DNA from 4 places in the Bacillus methanolicus genome. Region 1 is predicted to be linked to each of the others. Evidence: riboswitches for the same ligand, from Rfam matches in the RefSeq annotation. Region 1 holds a riboswitch; each other region holds the start of a gene.

Region 1 (4,919 bases):
TTCTCTCGAAGTAAACGGAGCATGGCGGTGCCCTGTACTTGTTTAGCATCTTTTTTTGTTTCTGTCGGGAAGATAGGGCCAATGCCGACATAATCAGCGCCCGCTTGAATTGCAGCCTGCACTTCTTCGAGATTGTGAGCGGAGACGCCGAGGATTTTATTGCCGATTTTTTGCCGGACAGAATCTGCGGATTCATCCTCCTGGCCAATATGGACCCCATCGGCATCCAATTCAATTGCCAGGCCGACATCGTCATTTACAATAAATGGCACACCGTGTTTTTTGCAAATGCTTTGAACTTTCTTGGCAAAATCTTTTTTCTGTTCTCCGGTCAAAGCTCCGTTTCCTTTTTCGCGGAACTGAAACAAAGTCGCCCCTCCCCGAAGGGCTTCCGTTACAACTTCAAGAGGATCTTTTAGACAATTGTTGCTCCCCATTATAAAATAAACTTTTAACAGCTCCCGCATATTCTCTTTTGAAATTCCAGCCATGATATCACCTTTTTTCAGATACTAGTTTTTGCCGGTAAGCCCAGTGATTTGTCGGCCCGTGTCCTAGTCCGATTCCCAGTTGATTTTCAATTGCGGCAGCGATAAAATCTTTTGCTGTTTGGACTGCATTTTGTACCGTATTTCCCTTAGCCAGTTCAGCAGCAATCGCTGCAGCAAACGTACAGCCGGTTCCATGTGTGTTCTTAGTTTCAATTTTTTTGCTTTTAAAATAGTAAAACTCCCGACCGTCATATAACACATCAACCGCTTCACTCGCGTTTTCGTGTCCGCCTTTAATGACAACATTTCTGGCTCCCAGTTCAAAAATATACTTCGCTGCCTCAAAGCGGTCTTCAATCGTTTCAATTTTGATTCCTGTTATTGCTTCTGCTTCCGGAATATTTGGGGTAACAACTTCCGCAAGCGGGAGCAAGCGATTTTTCAAAGCGCTGATCGCTTCATTTTGCAATAACGGTGCTCCTCCTTTTGCTATCATAACCGGATCGACAACAACATTTTTCCAGCCGAATTTTTTGATTTTGCCGGCAACAGCCTCAATGATTTCACTGTTGAACAGCATGCCTGTTTTCACTGCATCGGCGCCAAGATCTGTACCTATCGATTCGATCTGTTGTTCAACAGCCTGAACGGAAAGCGGGTAAACACCTTGAACCCCTAAAGTGTTCTGGGCCGTAACAGCTGTTATGGCAGACATGCCAAAAACTTCTAGTTCCTGAAAAGTTTTTAAATCGGCTTGGATCCCGGCTCCGCCTCCGCTGTCCGAACCGGCAATCGTTAAAGCTTTGTGTACTTTTTTCATAGATTCTGGCCTCCTTTACACTCGTTCAACCGAAGCTAAGTTTCTTATATCATCAGATGAAAGTTTGGCTAACTGGTTTAAAAATTCAATTTGAAAACTGCATGGTCCTTTGTCAGATGTTTTATCAGCCGCGATTTCAGCTGCCACTCCATAGCAGGCTAATGCAGCGGCAGAAGCTTCTAATAGGTTTTTTTCTACGGCAGAAAAGGCGCCGATAATTGAAGTCAGCAGACACCCTGTACCAGTAACCTTAGTTAAAATTGGATGTCCGTTACGGATGAGGTATGTCGTTTCACCGTCGGAAGCTACATCCTCCTTTCCTGTAACAGCAATGGTTGTTCCCAATTGTCTGGCAGCTTTTTTGGTCAGTTCGATAACATCTCCATTGCCTTCCCCTGCATCAACGCCTTTAATAAACCAGTTTTCACCGATCACATTTGCAACTTCTGCAGCGTTGCCCCTGATGACGGAAATTTTGAGATCATTGACAATTTTCTTCGCTACAGCTGTCCTGTAAGGGGTAGCTCCCGCTCCGACAGGATCTAAAATGACTGGAACGCCTTTTTCATTTGCCGCCTTTCCGGCGAACATCATTGCCTCGACGGTCTTAGGATTCAGCGTGCCGATATTTAAAACAAGTGCTCCTGCTATGTTCGCAATATCCGAAACTTCTTCTTTTGCGGCTGCCATGAACGGGGAAGCTCCTAATGCCAACAAGCCGTTCGCAGTAAAATTCGCGACGACAATATTCGTTATGTTATGTACGAGCGGATTCGCTTTTCTCACTTTCTCAAGTGAAGCAGCAATGGTTTCAGTATTCATCTTGATCAAGCACCCTTTCTAGCAAGTTAGAGGAAAATCACCTGATGAGCCGCCAGCAAATAATATGAACAATCCGTTTTGAGTTTTTGAATTTCTTATTTTGCTTTTTTCCTATACGTTTTGCAAATGGAAGATTGCCTCTAATAGCGAAAAAGACACTCTGCGTAAGCAAAGTGTCTCTAAATAGACTGATAGGATCATGTAAAATTTACAGCCGAAAATATCCTCAGCACTTTTCCCTACGCTGGCATTATCCAACAGGTTCAAACGGTCTGCGACGGAATAGCCGCACTCTCAGCCTGCTTCCGCGGGCTCCCGTAAACTATTCAATTTAATTCTAAGTCTACTCCTCCACCCTCAAAAATGCAAGTAAAGGAATAGGCGGGAGGAAAGGATATGAGGGGTCTGGCCCTCGATACGTTAACGCGGTGAAGCGGTGAGGGTCTGGCCCGCACCACGTTAATGCGGTGAAGCGGTGAGGGTCTGGCCCGCACCACGTTAATGCGGTGAAGCAGTGAGGGAGCCTGGCCACTATTTGTTTAGTTTGTATCGGTTTATTGGCCGGCCAATGCCGCCGTATTGGAAATCGATTTGGACATGCCCGCATTTTTCAAGGTAATCGAGATAGCGTCTCGCCGTTACTCTGGCGATCCCCACCCCTTCAGCGACTTCCTCTGCTGAAATCGGCACTTTTGTTTCCGCCAGGAATTTCGAAATCTTTGTAAGCGTCAAGGCATTCAACCCCTTTGGCAGATCAAAAGTATTGCCCTGTTCTTTGCGGAAAAAGAATTCATCTAGTTCCTGTTGGGAAATCCTCTCTTTTTCATCAAACTTCATTCGAAAAGACCGGTAATTTTCCAGTGCTTTTTTGATCCGTTCAAATTTAAATGGCTTCACAATATAATCAAACGCTCCGTGCTGTAAAAACGAGCGGACTGTTTCCATGTCGCTGGCTGCTGTAATCGGAATAATATCCACATTTATCCTTTCCGTCCTGATCACCTGAAGAGTCTGGAGCCCATCCTGCTGGGGCATATACACATCAATGATCACAAGCTCCGGTTTCTTCGATCGAACCAAATTTATACCCTCTAAGCCGTTTGATGCCACTCCGACCACTTTAAAGCTGTCGACTTTCTCAATAAATTGCCGATTTACTTCCTGTACCATAGGATCATCTTCTATCAACACGACTTTGATCACCCTTCTGCCCCCTTTTGTTCAGTATACATTGAAAATGTTATCGAAAATGATGTTCCCTTTCCTACCGATGACTCTAAAAGAATATCCCCTTTCCCTTTTTCAACAACCTGCTTTACTAAATATAATCCGATTCCTCGTCCGGTCTCAGACTTGGTAGAATATCCCTGGTCAAAAATAAACGGCTGGACATGTTCAGGTATGCCGCTTCCATTGTCTTCTACTAATATACATAGTAACTGATCGTTTTGCTGAATTCTTACATAAACTTCTTTATCATCATTCATCACATTTTTAAAAGAATCAAATGCATTCTCAATTAAATTCCCCAAAATTAACACAAAATCATGATGGTCCATAAATGGCGGAAACTGTTTCAAAGAACTATGGCGGTCAATTGTAACTTGAATGCCAAGTTCTTTACCGCGGCTGACTTTACTAAGCAACAAACCGGTAAGGCTGTCATCATGAATGTTTTTGCTTAAAAAACGAGTCAGCTCTTCTTGCTCCTCCGTTATTTCAAAAACATATTCGAGCGCTTTTTCCTTATTTCCCAGTTGAATTAATCCCGCTATCGTATGAAGCTTATTCATATGCTCGTGGTTTTGGACACGCAATGCGTTTACAAAAGCTTTAACCCCCGTTAATTCTTCCGCCAGTTTTTTTACTTGAGTACGGTCCTGGAAGATAGCAATCGCCCCAACTGTTTTATTATTCACCTTAATTGGAATCCTGTTGCTGACAATTGCCAAATTCCGGATCTGCAAATCTTTATTATAAATTGGCTTTTCTAATTCTATGATTTCAGGAAGACGTGTATCAGGGAGGACATCCCGTATCTTTTTCCCGACAACATCCCCATCAATTCCCAGCATCTCTTTAGCCTTTTTATTAAAAATCGTAATCGTTTCTTCCATATCAATCGCTATGATTCCTTCATGCATGGCATTAAATGTTTCGGTCCGTTCCACAAGCAGCCTGGCAATTTCATGCGGTTCAAGCTGAAACATTTGCTTTTTAATATGCCGCGCCAGAAGCCATGCACCCCATCCACCGAAAAATAATGCAAGCACACCCGTCCAGACTATTTGTTTTTTGAGTGATAACAATGTCTCAAAAAAGCTCGGGATCTTATACCCTGCAATAACCACGCCTATTTGTTCATGATCCTTGTTCATCACAGGTGTAAATGCACGGATGACCGTTCCAATTTCACCCTTTGCTTTCGACGTATAGGAATGTTCTGCAAAAGCAGGCCCTTCGTCAGCACCTTCAGATATCGTTCCGACCATTCCTTTAACCGGGTGAGTCAAACGCATCCGATCCATATTGAGTACCGTTATATAGTCTGCATTATTGATCATCCGAATTTTCTCAACAATTAAAGAAAGGGATTCTGACCGTGCACCACCCTGCGAGATATTTTCTGAAACTTCCGGAAGCTCTGCAACAGTCCTTGCTGTCAGCATGGCTTGTTCTTTTAATTCATTTTCTTCTGCTTTGATAAATTCTCTTACTAAAAAAATTCCAAGTAGAAATAAAGAGAGGCCCAGCAAAAAAAATATTAACCCCGTAATTTTCCAGCG
Region 2 (4,919 bases), on a different contig from region 1:
TCAACTCCATGAGATTGAGCAGCGATTGAAACGGCTTGAAGAGGAAATTGAACGGCAGGCTACTGAAGGTTTCCATGCACCGATGATTCAGGCCCTTCAAACGTTAAGAGGGGTAGCCGTGATTACAGCTACGAGTCTAGTCGCAGAAATTGGATCATTTGAAAGGTTTGCGTCACCCAAGCAGTTAATGGCATATGCGGGACTGGTTCCAAGTGAAAGTTCTAGTGGTGAAGTTAGAAAACAAGGGAAGATCACCAAGACAGGGAATCGTCATGTGCGTCGCCTATTAGTGGAAGCTGCATGGAGTTATCGATATCAACCAGCTGTAAAGGGAAAATTAAAGAAAAGACAAATGGGACAACCACCCGGTGTTTTAGACATGCCATGGAAGGCACAAAATCGGCTTCACAAAAAGTATTTTCGTCTACTAGCACGAGGAAAATCAAGTGGAAAAGCGATGACAGCCATTGCACGAGAATTAGCAGGATTTATTTGGGCGATCACTCAAGAAATCGATCGATTGCAAGCCAAATTAACGAGTTAATCGAAGGGTTATTGAAAACTGGTCTACATTTAGCTTTATGAATCAAGGATAAAAGAAAAACTGAGAATAGGGCTCGGAGGCAAAGGAAACATCCGGTAAGGAGAACCCACGATAAAGGCTTGTGCCATGTCTCTATTAGACTAACGCACGATATGAGTTAGTGGAAGCTCCTTAGTACGGAAAGATAAAATGTGAGAACCCACGGATATCAGAATGCTTACCGTTGTAGAGAGATTTTTGCCTTCGTGCCGTGCGCTTAGCCCAATCTGAATGAAAAAGAAAGGAGGAAATTCATCCCTTTTCAGCTTTTGATATCGTCTCAATTCAAAGATCGACCGTCAAGGAAAGCACTTGACAGTCAATCTTTGAATTGAGGTAGGGTAGTCAAGCTGAAAAAGGAACATCTCTAGCTTATCCAAGCTAACTCCCTAAAAGAAGCCAAAAAAGCGCTTCTTTACTTAAAGTCGGCCAAAAACATAAAGATTAAAGAAATTTTGTGGGGGACTTGAAAGTTTCGTTCATATCAGCCTTTAATTTGATAAATGAGCTTTTATTTAGATAAATGAGTCTTTATTTTGAAATATGAGCCTTCATTCGAATATATGAGCTTTTATTCCAAAAAATGAGCCTTCATTTTCGTTTATGAGCCGTCGATCACATTTATGAGCTTTCCATCACCATCATTCCGCTAAAAAATATCCGAGACTTGTCCCGGTTTCTATATAACGAATCCCCCGGCAGAAACAAGATGTGTTCTTTGTGAATTCGATAAAAGGTTTATATTATTCTCACAATATAATGTACAATATAAATAGGATCAGCCAAGAGGGGGAACAGATGTGGGAAATTTCATAGGACAAGATCGTTACAAAGGTATTTTAATGGTAACTTTTGGAGCTACATTATGGGGATTATCAGGTACCGCGGCCCAGCAGCTTTTTCAAAATTATGGTGTTCCGATTGGGTGGCTAGTGACAATACGGCTGTTATTCTCGGGTGTAGCATTAATTGCAATAGGTCTGTTAAGTAAAGATAAAGAAAAGGTATGGGCGATTTGGAAAGATCGAAAGACACGACTCCAGTTATTACTATTTGGAATTCTTGGATTGTTAGGAGTCCAGTATACATATTTCGCTTCGATCGAAACAGGAAACTCTGCGGTTGCTACATTACTTCAATACTTAGCTCCGATATTTATAACTGTCTATTTTATTTTGAGACATCGTGTATTTCCTGGTCGTATTGACCTAACAGCAATTCTATTAGCACTTTTAGGAACTTTCCTTTTGTTAACGAACGGTTCAATTAAGAATTTCGCCGTTTCCAATATCTCTGTCGCATGGGGAATATTGTCCGGTATAGCCCTTGCTTTTTATACAATATATCCCGTTCGATTACTAAAAAAATGGGGTTCAATAGTCGTTGTTGGATGGGGAATGATTATAGGAGGAATTGGATTGAGTTTTATTCATCCCCCTTGGAAAATAGAAATTCAAGATTGGTCTATACATACACTTTCACTCATTAGCTTTGTCATTATTTTTGGAACGTTGATTGCATTTTTTCTTTATTTGGAAAGCCTTCGTTTTATTACCCCGAAAGAAACAAGTCTACTAAGCTGCACAGAACCGCTCGTCGCTGTTATTTCAGCAATTATATGGCTTCATGTTTCTTTTGGAGTGTTTCAAGCATTTGGCGCCCTGTGCGTGATGGCAATGGTAATTATCTTATCCTTTAAATCAAATGAACCTCAAAAAAAATTAACCGTCATTGAAGATGGAAGGCAATTCCAACGCAAACAAGCCTAAAAAAATGTTTCCACTTTTTCGGATTCGTGTTAAAATTTTAATAAATTAAATAATTCGCAACACTAGGGGAGCCTTTTAAAGGCTGAGATTGAACTTCGGTTCTAAACCCTTTGAACCTGATCTGGATTATACCAGCGTAGGGAAGTGGAGACTATTTTTTAGACTAGGGTATTTTTATGTACTTTAACCACTCTTTATGCTGGAGAGTGGTTTTTGTTTTGCCAAGTTTACGTCCAAGGGCAGGTGTGGACGATGGAAAAAGAAATTCATGTCATTTCGAACGGTATACAGAAAACCGATCAGTTTGTGAAGATAGCTTCTGAGATTCATCCGTATGTTACCGCCATTCACATTCGCGAAAAAACTGCAACAGCCAAAGAGGTCTATACCATCATTAAGGCAATGATCGATCAAGGAATCCCGTCCGGAAAAGTAGTTGTAAATGACCGTGCAGACGTTGCAAGAGCAGTTCATGCACAGGGTGTTCAACTAACATACCAAAGCCTTGATGTACAACTTGTTAAAACGAGTTTTCCGGAATTGCGCATCGGGAAATCGGTTCACTCGATACAAGAAGCTGTTGAAGCTGAAGAGCAGGGAGCAGATTACCTTTTGTACGGACATATTTTCTCCACTTCTTCAAAGCCTGGATTGGCCCCAAGAGGTCTAGGTTCATTGCGGCAAATAGTAAAGGAGGTGGCAATTCCGGTAATCGCGATAGGAGGTATAGTACCTAATAATGCGAAAGAAGTTTTGTCGACAGGTGCGGCCGGCATTGCCGTCATGTCATTAATATGGGAAGCTCATTCACCGTTAGAAGCAATAAAAGAATTATATACGTTTGTAAATGGAAAGAGGGTTTCAAATGACAACCAGTTATGACGTTATTATTGTCGGAGGCGGAGTGATTGGCAGTTCAATAGCCTTTCATTTGGCAAAAAAGAAACGAAAGGTCCTGTTAGTCGAAAAAGACCGGATTGGATGCGAGGCATCAAGCGCGGCAGCGGGAATGCTTGGTGCACAGGCGGAAATAACAGAAGCCGGTCCTTTTTATGACATGGCGCAAAAGAGCAGAAGTCTGTTTCCTGCCATAGCAGAGGAATTAAAAGAATGTTCCGGTATTGATGTTCATCTAGTAAATAAAGGGTTATTAAAGGTAGCTAGATCAGAAGACGAAGGAAACGAGTTAAAGAGACTCAAATCATTCTACCAGAAGCAAGGACAAAGAGCCGAATGGTTGTCTGATGCAGAGCTGCTTGAAAGAGAACCGAACCTTTCCCGTGATCTTATAGGCGCTATGTATCTGCCGGATGATGGACATGTGCTTGCTCCGGAATTAACTTCTGCTTTTGCGAGGGCAGCCTCCATTTTAGGTGTGAGTTTACGAGAGTACACAACAACAACAGGAATCATTATTCAAAAAGACCGGATTATTGGCGTTGAAACGAATGGCGGTAATTTTTACAGTGATACGGTAGTAGTGGCATCAGGTGTCTGGTCAGGAACCTTGCTGCAGCAAACCGGTCTTCATCTTCCGTTATATCCTGTGAAAGGGGAATGTTTTTCTTTACTGTATCCGGCAGCACCGATTACTGCTACCGTTATTTCGGAAGGATGCTACATTGTGCCAAAACAACGGGGCCGTCTTATCGTTGGCGCTACTATGGCAGAAGGACAATACGATAAAAAGGTGACTCTAAAAGGAATTCGAGACCTTTTAACAAAGGCAGAAACGATATTACCGAACATTGTAGAGGGCGAATGGGAAAAAGCTTGGACAGGCCTTCGTCCCCAAACTCCTGATGGATTGCCTTATATGGGCAAGCATCCTGAAATTGAAGGGCTATTTATTGCTGCGGGCCATTTTCGCAACGGAATATTGCTTAGCCCGATCACAGGACAGTGGATGACAGAGCTGATCGAAGGCGATCGGCAGGAAGAGACGTTGCAGCCGTTTCGGGTAGACCGGTTTTCAAAAACGCTGATAGCGAGGTGACAAAATGAAGCTCATTATAAACGGAGATGTAGTCGAACTGTCTAATGAAGTACGTACGATTCAGGATTTGTTGGCTCACTTCAACTTGCAAGACAAAGGAGCCATTGTTGAACTGAATCGGGAAATTCTTGAGAAAAGTGCACATGCAGAAGCATATTTGTCAGATGGCGATAAAATAGAAATTGTTCATTTTGTGGGAGGCGGTTAACATGTTAAAAATTGGTCCTTATCAGTTTGAATCGAGGTTGCTGCTTGGAACAGGGAAGTTTCCTGATTTTGATGTACAGAAAGAGGCGGTAAAAGTATCAGGTGCTGAAATTCTAACATTTGCGGTTCGCCGTATGAATATTTATGAGCCGAACCAGCCGAACTTTTTGGAAAAGCTGGAAGTTGCAAATTTTACTTTGCTGCCGAATACGGCAGGAGCAAAAACGGCGGAAGAAGCGGTAAGAATTGCAAAACTGGCAAAGGCGTCCGGTTTGTGTGATATGATAAAAGTAGAAGTTATTGGTGATGATAAAACACTTCTTCCGGATCCGATTGAAACGTTAAAGGCATCTGAAATGCTTCT
Region 3 (4,919 bases), on a different contig from region 1:
ACCACAGTTGTAAGGGGTGAGAAGAATGAAATTTGAAACAGTGATAGGCCTTGAAGTACACGTAGAATTAAAAACTGATTCCAAAATCTTTTCGGCAAGCCCGAACCAATTTGGCGCTGAACCTAACACAAATACTTCTGTTATTGAACTCGGATATCCGGGCGTACTGCCTGTTTTGAATAAAAAGGCTGTCGAGTATGCGATGAAAGCGGCCATGGCACTAAACTGTGAAGTGGCAACAGAAACGAAGTTTGACCGCAAAAACTATTTTTATCCGGATAATCCGAAGGCATATCAGATTTCCCAATTCGATAAGCCGATCGGCAAAAACGGCTGGATTGAAATCGAAGTGGACGGGAAAAAGAAAAAAATTGGAATTACCCGCCTACATTTAGAGGAAGATGCAGGGAAATTAAACCACGAAAACGGCTATTCCCTTGTAGATTTAAATCGCCAGGGCACGCCGTTAATTGAAATTGTTTCGGAGCCGGATATCCGTACTCCTGACGAAGCGTATGCCTATCTTGAAAAATTAAAATCAATCATCCAATATACGGGTGTGTCTGATTGTAAAATGGAAGAGGGTTCCCTACGCTGTGATGCAAATATATCAATCCGCCCGGTTGGCCAAAAAGAATTCGGAACAAAAACCGAGTTGAAAAACTTAAACTCTTTTAATTTCGTCCGAAAGGGTTTGGAGTATGAAGAAAAACGCCAGCGGGAAGTGGTGCTTGCAGGCGGAACGATTCAGCAGGAAACGCGCCGGTATGATGAAGCGACAAATACGACGATTTTAATGCGTGTGAAAGAAGGTTCGGATGACTATCGCTACTTCCCGGAGCCTGATCTTGTGGAATTGTATATTGATGAAGAGTGGAAAGAACGCGTAAGAGCAGAAATTCCTGAGCTGCCTGATCAGCGGAAAAAACGCTACATCGAAGAACTTGGACTGCCTGCTTATGATGCTGCTGTTTTAACAGTAACAAAAGAAATGGCTGACTTCTTTGAGGCGACTGTCAAAGCCGGTGCAGATCCAAAACAAGCATCCAACTGGATGATGGGAGAGGTGTCTGCTTACTTAAATGCGGAACAAAAAGAGCTTCACGAAGTGTCTTTAACGCCTGAAAGCCTCGCGGGCATGATTAAGCTGATCGAAAATGGCACAATTTCTTCGAAAATCGCCAAAACAGTATTTAAAGAGTTAATTGAAAATGGCGGAGATGCAGAGCAAATTGTCAAAGAAAAAGGACTTGTTCAGATTTCCGACGAAGGAGCGCTTCTAAAAATTATTGCAGAAGTCATTGAGGCGAACCCACAATCAGTACAAGACTTTAAAAATGGGAAGGGTAAAGCGATCGGCTTCCTTGTCGGCCAGGTAATGAAAGCGACAAAAGGACAAGCCAATCCGCCGTTGGTCAATAAATTATTAAATCAAGAATTGCAAAAGCTATAATTCTGTAGAGGCTGTCTTATAAGGGTCAGACCTCATGTGCATTTATCGATATATAGCACATTTATCCAACATTATGTCCTATATATTGTGGTATAGGGTCTGACCCTAGGCTTTTGAGATAGCCTCTTTTTAATTTTTAGCAGATTAAGATCGGTCTTCTGGTCGGCACTGTTTTTGTCGAAATGAGCTTAGCAGCATTTGACAATTTCCGCATCTATTTCCCGGGAAAAATGTATGATATTCATGCACTCTTTCGAAAATTAATCAAACGTTTGATTAATAATTTGTTCATCGTTTTTTGAAGAATGGTGTAGAAAAAGGATATTGGCACATACCGAGTGAATATAGTAAAATATATGTGCCGTCGGGATATAGCTCAGCTTGGTAGAGCACTAGCATGGGGTGCTAGGGGTCGCAGGTTCGAATCCTGTTATCCCGATTTTTAATATTCAAGAGTTATTATCAAAGGGGGGGCTGATTCAGAAGCAAAGGATCAGCCCCCTCACTAAAAAACATTCTACATATTGTCATTGTCGGAGGGGCCAGACCCATAAAGGGTCAGCCTCTTTTTTGTCTTCTCTTAATTAAATAGAATTTTCGAAAGGGAGAAAAAAATCAAAAAAGTCCTTGCAATCATCAATGACTGTGATATATTAAACTATGACAATAATATAATTGGCACTAGGGGTGCCGGAGAATGGCCGGCTGAGATAAAGATCCGAATCTTTGACCCTTTTACCTGATCTGGTTAGTACCAGCGTAGGGAAGTGTATTGACTTAGTCATACAAAAGCAGATTCCTTCCGTTGGAGTCTGCTTTTTTTGACTCCGGCGATAATGAATATTTGCATGGTATTCCCTATCCCCCAGTGCCTGAACATTGGAGGGATTTTTTTGTGAAAAAAACACAGAAGCTTACGTTAACTGCCATGATGATTACGATTGGTACACTGACAAGCCACATGTTTTTTATCCCGATAGGATTTGCCAAAGTTTTTCCAATGCAGCATTTTATTAATGTTTTGTCAGCAGTTTTATTAGGTCCGTATTACGCAGTGGCTCAGGCGCTTTGCGTATCCATTTTAAGAAATCTAATGGGAACCGGCTCCGTTTTTGCGTTTCCGGGGAGTATGATCGGGGCCTTTTTGGCAGCATATTTATTTTCAAAGACGAAAAAGACATCTATGGCTTTTGTTGGTGAAGTCACCGGAACAGGTTTGTTGGGTGCTCTTGCTTCATATCCGATTGCAGTCCTTTTACTGGGAAAAGAAGCAACAATATTTGGATTCATTCCTTCGTTTATGGTCAGCTCCTTATCAGGTGCTTTTATCGGTTATGTCATTCTGACTGTTTTTTTGAGAAATACTGCGGCAAAAGAGAAGTTACTTGAAAAGACATCTTTTCATAACAGGATTTGAATATTTAGACAAATTTGCACCATATCAGCTCTTTAAAGCCGCATGTATCAAATAAATATTCAATTTTGAGGAGGAACTATTATATGACAAACGATTTTACTCAAATGATGTATACTTTTCCGGGAAGCAAAAAAGTGTATGTGGAAGGATCAAGACCTGATATTCAGGTCCCGATGCGGGAAATCTCGCTCAGCCCGACAGAATCCATGTTTGGAAAAGAGGAAAATAAGCCTGTGCGTGTGTATGATACAAGTGGTCCATACACTGATCCGAATTATGAGGTTGATTTGAAAAAAGGGCTTCCAAAGCTTCGCAGAAAGTGGATTTTGGAAAGAGGAGATGTTGAGGAATATCAAGGCAGATCTGTTAAGCCTGAGGACAATGGCTACCGCAGCGAAGAAGAAGCAAACCGGAAGATCGAGGTTTTTCCAAATACGAACAACCGTCCGCTGAGAGCGAAAAAAGGGCGCAATGTCACGCAAATGCATTATGCAAAAAAGGGAATCATTACCCCTGAGATGGAGTTCATTGCGATCAGAGAACAGCTCGATCCTGAATTTGTCCGCAGTGAGGTAGCTAGGGGAAGAGCAATCATTCCGGCAAATATTAATCATCCTGAGGCCGAGCCAATGATTATTGGGCGCAATTTTCATGTGAAAATTAATGCGAATATTGGGAATTCGGCTGTATCCTCGTCAATTTCAGAAGAAGTTGAAAAAATGACTTGGGCCGTCCGCTGGGGTGCCGATACGATCATGGATTTATCGACAGGAAAAAACATACATACAACAAGGGAATGGATTATTCGAAACTCTCCGGTTCCAGTCGGAACAGTGCCAATTTATCAAGCACTTGAAAAAGTGAAAGGCGTGGCCGAAGATCTGACATGGGAAGTTTACCGGGACACATTAATTGAGCAGGCGGAGCAAGGTGTTGACTACTTTACGATACATGCCGGAGTTTTACTTCGCTATATTCCTCTGACTGCAAAACGGACAACCGGGATTGTTTCCCGCGGAGGATCGATTATGGCTCAATGGTGCTTGGCACATCACGAGGAAAATTTCTTGTATACTCACTTTGAGGAGATTTGTGAGATTTTAAAAGCGTACGACATTTCCGTCTCATTAGGAGATGGTCTAAGACCGGGTTCAATTGCCGATGCAAATGATGAAGCGCAATTTGCAGAACTTCAAACGTTAGGCGAGCTTACTGAAATAGCGTGGAAGCATGATGTCCAAGTAATGATTGAAGGCCCGGGACATGTACCGATGCATCTTATAAAAGAGAATGTGGATAAGCAAATGGAAATTTGCAAAGAAGCTCCATTCTACACATTGGGACCTTTAACAACAGATATAGCACCGGGATATGATCATATTACATCAGCGATTGGTGCGGCGATGATCGGCTGGTTCGGCACAGCGATGCTTTGTTATGTTACGCCAAAAGAGCATTTAGGCTTGCCGAATAAAAATGATGTAAGAGAAGGGGTTATTGCTTATAAAATTGCGGCGCATGCAGCTGATTTAGCAAAAGGCCATCCTGGTGCCCGCATAAGAGATGACGCACTTTCAAAAGCACGTTTTGAATTTCGCTGGAATGACCAGTTTAATCTATCTCTTGATCCTGATCGGGCGAGGGAGTATCATGATGAAACACTTCCAGCCGAAGGAGCAAAAACAGCTCACTTCTGCTCAATGTGCGGTCCAAAGTTCTGTTCGATGCGGATTTCACAGGATATTCGAAATATGGCAAAGGAAAAGGGCATGACCGAAGATGAATTTATTAAGACTGGAATGAAAGAAAAAGCACAGGAGTTTGTCGATAATGGATCAGTTATATATAAATAAAGATCGGGAATCTCTTGTTGTCGAAGAGTTGCAGGAAGAGGTGAAACGTCTCAAGGAAAATATTAATCAACTAGAACAGCAAATTCACTTCATTCAAAAGAATTGTAAACATGTTTTCCTTGAATTTGAGGGCTTTCGAAAATGCATAAAATGTCAAAAAATTGATGTTCAATATTATTAAAAGTAAGAAAAAATG
Region 4 (4,919 bases), 1.4 Mb from region 1:
ATCCGTATCTCCGATGTTTACAATCTTTACTTTATTGACATCGGCATTTTCTTTTTTCATTAAAGAGCTGATCACTGACTTTTCAACCGGTGAGCCCCATCCGCCGTAAGTCTTTCCTTCAAAATCCTTCGGTGATTTGATATTTTTTTCAACCGGCGATGCAAATCCTGAAGTGTTGTGCTGAATGATCGCCGCGATCGACACAATCGGAACGCCTTGAATACGCGCCTGCGTAATTCCTTCCTGGTAACCGACCCCAAATTCAGATTTTCCGGATGCCACTAGCTGATCCGCTCCCGTCTCACCCGGCTTCACTATTTCTACATCCAATCCTTCCTGTTCGAAATAGCCTTTTTCTTTCGCTACATATAATCCGGTGTGATTGGTGTTCGGCGTCCAATCGAGCACAACCGACACTTTTTCAAGTGATTTTTCTTTTTTGTCTGTTGTTGCAGTGTTCTTGTCTGATGATGAATCATTCTTGTCAGTACCGCAGCCCGTTAAGAGCATGGCTGAAAAAAGCAATGCGAGCCATTTTTTCATTACTGTTTCCTCCCTCTATATACTTTAAAATTCTCCCGAATACTCACGTTTTCTCTAAATTTCATTAACACCTAATAGTTGATCCACCGAAAATCATGGTTATAAATTGAATTTATTTAAATTTCTTACAGATGGGGGGCCATCCTACCAACCAAACTGGTATTGTTTGGTAATAACAGTTATGACCGTGCGCAAAATCTCCACTCATCTCACGGTCGCTAACCCTCCCATGTATCACCGGATTGGGATCCATACATTCCTTCGTCCTGCGTATCCATGAGGTGGAGGTCGGATAAGCTCCTCAGCTGGGTCATAAGCCCGTATGGTAAAAATAAACTCCGACTCGGCACTATTGGTGTTTGTCTTTAGAAATACTTGAAGTATTCGATAGTAATTTGATTAACAAATTGGTTAATAAATCGGTTTAAGCAACTTGTAATGTAATTTGAGGCAAGCCTTGCAATAATTTTGAACCATCAAATTCACACTGTTTTTGACCAATGACAAATAAGACACGTAATAGCTTACAACACAAAGCGATGAGAGACTGTTGCTTTTTTAAAGGCCTTTCAGATCGTTTTGTATAGTATTGATGTAAAGCTTTAAAAGTTGGATTATGGGCAACGAGTGGCCGAATCGCTAGGTACAGAGCTTTACGCAGCCTGCTTCGTCCCCGTTTCGTTATTCTGGTTTGTCCTTTAAATTTTCCAGAACTATGCTCACGTAATGAAAGGCCTGCCAGATTAACTAATTGCTGAGGGTGACTGTACTTTGTGAGATCACCCACTTCAGCGAAGAATAGAGCGACTGTTGTAACACCTAACCCAGAAATATTCATCATTTGCTTAGCACCTGGGATCGTTTCTACAAGAGCTTCTAGCTCCTGATCCAACTCTTCCAACTGCGTTTGATAAAGCTCATATTGGTCAATCAGATATTCCATTTCACGTTTGGCAAACTGAATCCCGATTTGAATTCCAATGCTCTTTTTGGCCGTTTCCACTAGTTTCGTTGCTCGCTTCATTCCAACTCCTCGTTGTACAAATGGCTTCCACTTTGAGAGAATCTCTTCAGGTGTCATTTCTTTAATTTGAGAAGGAAATGGAAACAGTTTTAGCGTGCAAAGAGCTGCTTTTCCTTCCCAATCCCCGAAAACATCGAAAAACTCCGGAAAATAACGTTGAATCAAATTTTGAATACGTCCTTCTGTGATGGCAAGCTGTTGAGTGAGCTGATCTCTTATTTTGACGCCTTCTCTTAGTTCCGCGTAAATGCCGTCTAAGAGATTTGGTACGGAGTATCGGCCGTCTTTAATCAGCTGTGCAATCACTCTGGCGTCTTTTGTATCGTTTTTTGTTGGAGAGTTGTCATCAAGCTCTTTGCTTTTCTTTACATGCATCGGATTGACTAGCACAAAGTCATAGCCCTTTGCGGTAAGGAAATAAGCGAGATTTAACCAGTAGGGCCCGGTTGGTTCAACCCCAAAAATCACATGGTTCTTATCATTTTCTTTTTGGTGTCGATTCACCCAATCTAAAAGCATTTGGAAACCATGTATGCGATTTTCAAAGATCAAGCGTTTTCCAAATTCAATTCCTCGATCGTCTTGTGCCCGTGCCACGTGTTTGTCTTTGGCAATATCAATGCCGATTATTAATGTTGATGGTGTGATTTGCGAGATTTTTCGATTTTGAGTATAATTCATTATTGAGTCCTCCTTGGTAACTTATTAATTCGGGGTCAATGCATTGACACCCTGTACTATACCAAGAGGGCTCTTTTTGTTTCAAACCTCAAATTTCTTCATTACAGGAATGCTCCTTATGTAATTTAGAATTCGCAAGCCCGGGAACAAATGAAATGCGCCCAGGTCAGAACCTGAGCGCCTAGACGAACAATGTTCCCTCCGCTGGTCTGAACCAGTTCAGGTTCTAAGGGTCATCATCTTTCGGATGAAATCTCAACCGGCAACACCGGTTCCCCTACATTCTTGCTATGAAATTATCAATTCCTCATCTATTATAGCAGATTAGATAATTAATATAATAATTTTCTAATAAATTTGATCGGGGTCTGGCCCGTATTAAGATATCTCGAATCTGGCAGGCATCGGCCGGACAGAGTTCAAATCCCTCTTTTAGAGTTAACACCTAATGGCAGCTGCTGAAAATTGATAAATTTTTTGTGTCTACCGCGTCCTAACCCCAAACTTTTGGTAGAGCAACGTTAAATTATATTCCAGTGATCGTTGGCTCATCGATAAAGAATTAGCCATTTCTCTTGTACTTTTACCCTTTGCCAGTTCCGCCAATATGTCTTCTTCTGTTTTCGTCAGGATTACTGTATCTTGAGAATTGGTGCCGCCGGAAACGAAGCCCGGCCTTCTTAGTTCTCTTACAAGCGAAAGCGGCAAGATAACCTGTTGACGCAGGGCGCATCTTATTCCTATCACAAGTTCTTCTCTTGAAGAAGTTTTGGATAAAAAACCGGAAACTCCGGCTTCAACCAATAAATTAAAATGTGGTTTAATATCAAAACCGGTGTAAATTAATACAATTAAATCTTGATTATACGCTAAAGCTTTTTTTGTTAGTTCAAGCCCGTTCAAGTGCGGCATATACAAATCAAACAGCAATATATCATAATGTTGCAGCTTAATTTTATTTAATGCGTTCAAAGAACTGTTTTCTATTGAAATGTTAAAATCGGGTTCCTGCTCCAATAGCATTTTTGTACCTTCCAATATAGATAAATGGTCATCGACTATCAAAATATTTATCATCGTAAAAACCTCTCAAATTTTTTTATCTCCAATGCCGGTACATGGAATTTGCATAGTAACTTTTAATCCGCAATTCGGTTTTGAATAAAACTCTACATTGCCTGAAAGGCTCTGAACGCGTTGCTTAATGCTTGTTAATCCCATGTTGTTAAAGGACGGTTTTAACTTATCCAGTTCAAAGCCCACACCGTCATCAGAATATTCAAACATCATTTTGTCTTCCCGGGCACTAATATGAAGGTGAATTTTTGAAGCCTTGGAATGTTTTGTCGCATTGTTGATCAATTCCTGTACGATTCGATAAATTCCGATCGTTTGTTCCTCATTTAATTGAAGACTGGAAGTATTGTCTGTTGAAAAATAAATTTTAAAAGTTGAAGAAACTTGGGTATATTCAAATAAATTTTCCAATGCCCGCTCTAAACCCAATTCCCTTAGCAACGGTGGCCGAAGTTCATTACATGTCATCCGGATTTGGTGAATGGTGTCCAGCAGTCCTTGTTCAATTCCTTTAAGCAGTGCTTTTATTTCGTTGTCAAATTCATGGCGATGAAGCAATGATTCCATTCTTCTGTACAAATCAATTTGATCCTGCAGGACTGTATCATGCAAATCACTTGATAAATGGAGCCGTTCTTTTTCGGAAAGATTGAACAAGAGCCGCAAGATCCAAAGCGGTGTTTGGCTGCTTTGCATGGCAGCTTCCAATTGATTCATTAGATTCTCGATTACATCCAAGCTCTCAAATACCATATTGGCGTAGTAAACGATTGTTTCCAGCCAAATGGAATCCATTTCCTCTTCTATAGATTGTGCATTGAGAATGAGGATGTAGGCATGGCTGGTCCGCTCTCCTACTTTTATTAGAACCTTATCGTTAACGTTTACGATCTTGCCAACCGGAAAATTTTGCAAATCGGGTTGAAATTCAAGAAAATGAGCTTCTTCGATTATCTGATTTTCTTTATTAAATTGTAAGATCGCCGGCTGGGAATCTGGCAAAACTGTATTTATTTCATGGATTAATCTTTCTTTGAGATCTGATACTTTCATTACCGAAGACAAGTCTTGGGAAAAATTTTTCAAACTGTTTTGCAATAATTTATATCGATCCTTTCTATTTTGAAGCTCTATCTCCATATTTTTTCTTTCGGTAATATCCCGGACCGTAACGACTGTAAGATTATCTTGACTTTCTACAGGCATCGTCCGACACTCAAAATATTTAATATGGCCGGAGCGGGTAATTATCCTGTACTCACTCTTGGAAGGCTGTTGGGTCAAGATAACATTCCTATGTCTTTCCATTAAATTTTCTCTTTCATCAGGTTGTACAATATCAAATATGTCTTTCAATTCCTCAGGACTGTATCCGGTAGTTTTTTTAAAAGAAGGTGTCGAAAACCGTACAAGACGATTTTGGTCAATGATCATAATGATATCCAATGCGTGTTTGTAAATCGTTTCAAACTCCCAATTGGATTGGACTTTGTTTTCCATCGTTATCATCATTTTCCATAAAATGTTAGCAATTAAACATTTCCTATATATTGATAATACATGAAAAATGTACCAATTAACCGATATTTTTTGC

What was found. Region 1 has a riboswitch for thiamine pyrophosphate ahead of thiM (hydroxyethylthiazole kinase). Riboswitches for the same ligand answer to the same signal wherever they lie in the genome.
Region 2: another riboswitch for thiamine pyrophosphate. It lies ahead of tenI (thiazole tautomerase TenI); the one in region 1 lies ahead of thiM (hydroxyethylthiazole kinase).
Region 3: another riboswitch for thiamine pyrophosphate. It lies ahead of thiW (energy coupling factor transporter S component ThiW); the one in region 1 lies ahead of thiM (hydroxyethylthiazole kinase).
Region 4: another riboswitch for thiamine pyrophosphate. It lies ahead of C0966_RS07225 (IS110 family transposase); the one in region 1 lies ahead of thiM (hydroxyethylthiazole kinase).

Annotation. Positions count from the first base shown of each region.
Region 1 is NZ_PNFF01000001.1:91,000-95,918, reverse strand. Features, by position in the region: gene thiE (thiamine phosphate synthase) at 1-491, opposite strand, end outside; gene thiD (bifunctional hydroxymethylpyrimidine kinase/phosphomethylpyrimidine kinase) at 496-1,311, opposite strand; gene thiM (hydroxyethylthiazole kinase) at 1,327-2,133, opposite strand; TPP riboswitch at 2,353-2,462, opposite strand; gene C0966_RS00365 (response regulator) at 2,665-3,336, opposite strand; gene C0966_RS00360 (ATP-binding protein) at 3,333-4,919, opposite strand, start outside.
Region 2 is NZ_PNFF01000002.1:738,271-743,189, forward strand. Features, by position in the region: gene C0966_RS15345 (IS110 family transposase) at 1-544, shown strand, start outside; gene C0966_RS15350 (DMT family transporter) at 1,396-2,352, shown strand; TPP riboswitch at 2,407-2,512, shown strand; gene tenI (thiazole tautomerase TenI) at 2,605-3,234, shown strand; gene thiO (glycine oxidase ThiO) at 3,218-4,348, shown strand; gene thiS (sulfur carrier protein ThiS) at 4,353-4,556, shown strand; gene C0966_RS15370 (thiazole synthase) at 4,558-4,919, shown strand, end outside.
Region 3 is NZ_PNFF01000002.1:913,542-918,460, forward strand. Features, by position in the region: gene gatA (Asp-tRNA(Asn)/Glu-tRNA(Gln) amidotransferase subunit GatA) at 1-13, shown strand, start outside; gene gatB (Asp-tRNA(Asn)/Glu-tRNA(Gln) amidotransferase subunit GatB) at 26-1,453, shown strand; tRNA gene C0966_RS16260 (tRNA-Pro) at 1,819-1,892, shown strand; TPP riboswitch at 2,127-2,236, shown strand; gene thiW (energy coupling factor transporter S component ThiW) at 2,349-2,870, shown strand; gene thiC (phosphomethylpyrimidine synthase ThiC) at 2,954-4,723, shown strand; gene C0966_RS16275 (hypothetical protein) at 4,701-4,904, shown strand.
Region 4 is NZ_PNFF01000001.1:1,454,760-1,459,678, forward strand. Features, by position in the region: gene C0966_RS07220 (ABC transporter substrate-binding protein) at 1-543, opposite strand, end outside; gene C0966_RS07225 (IS110 family transposase) at 968-2,248, opposite strand; TPP riboswitch at 2,428-2,537, opposite strand; gene C0966_RS07230 (response regulator transcription factor) at 2,732-3,325, opposite strand; gene C0966_RS07235 (PAS domain-containing sensor histidine kinase) at 3,338-4,825, opposite strand.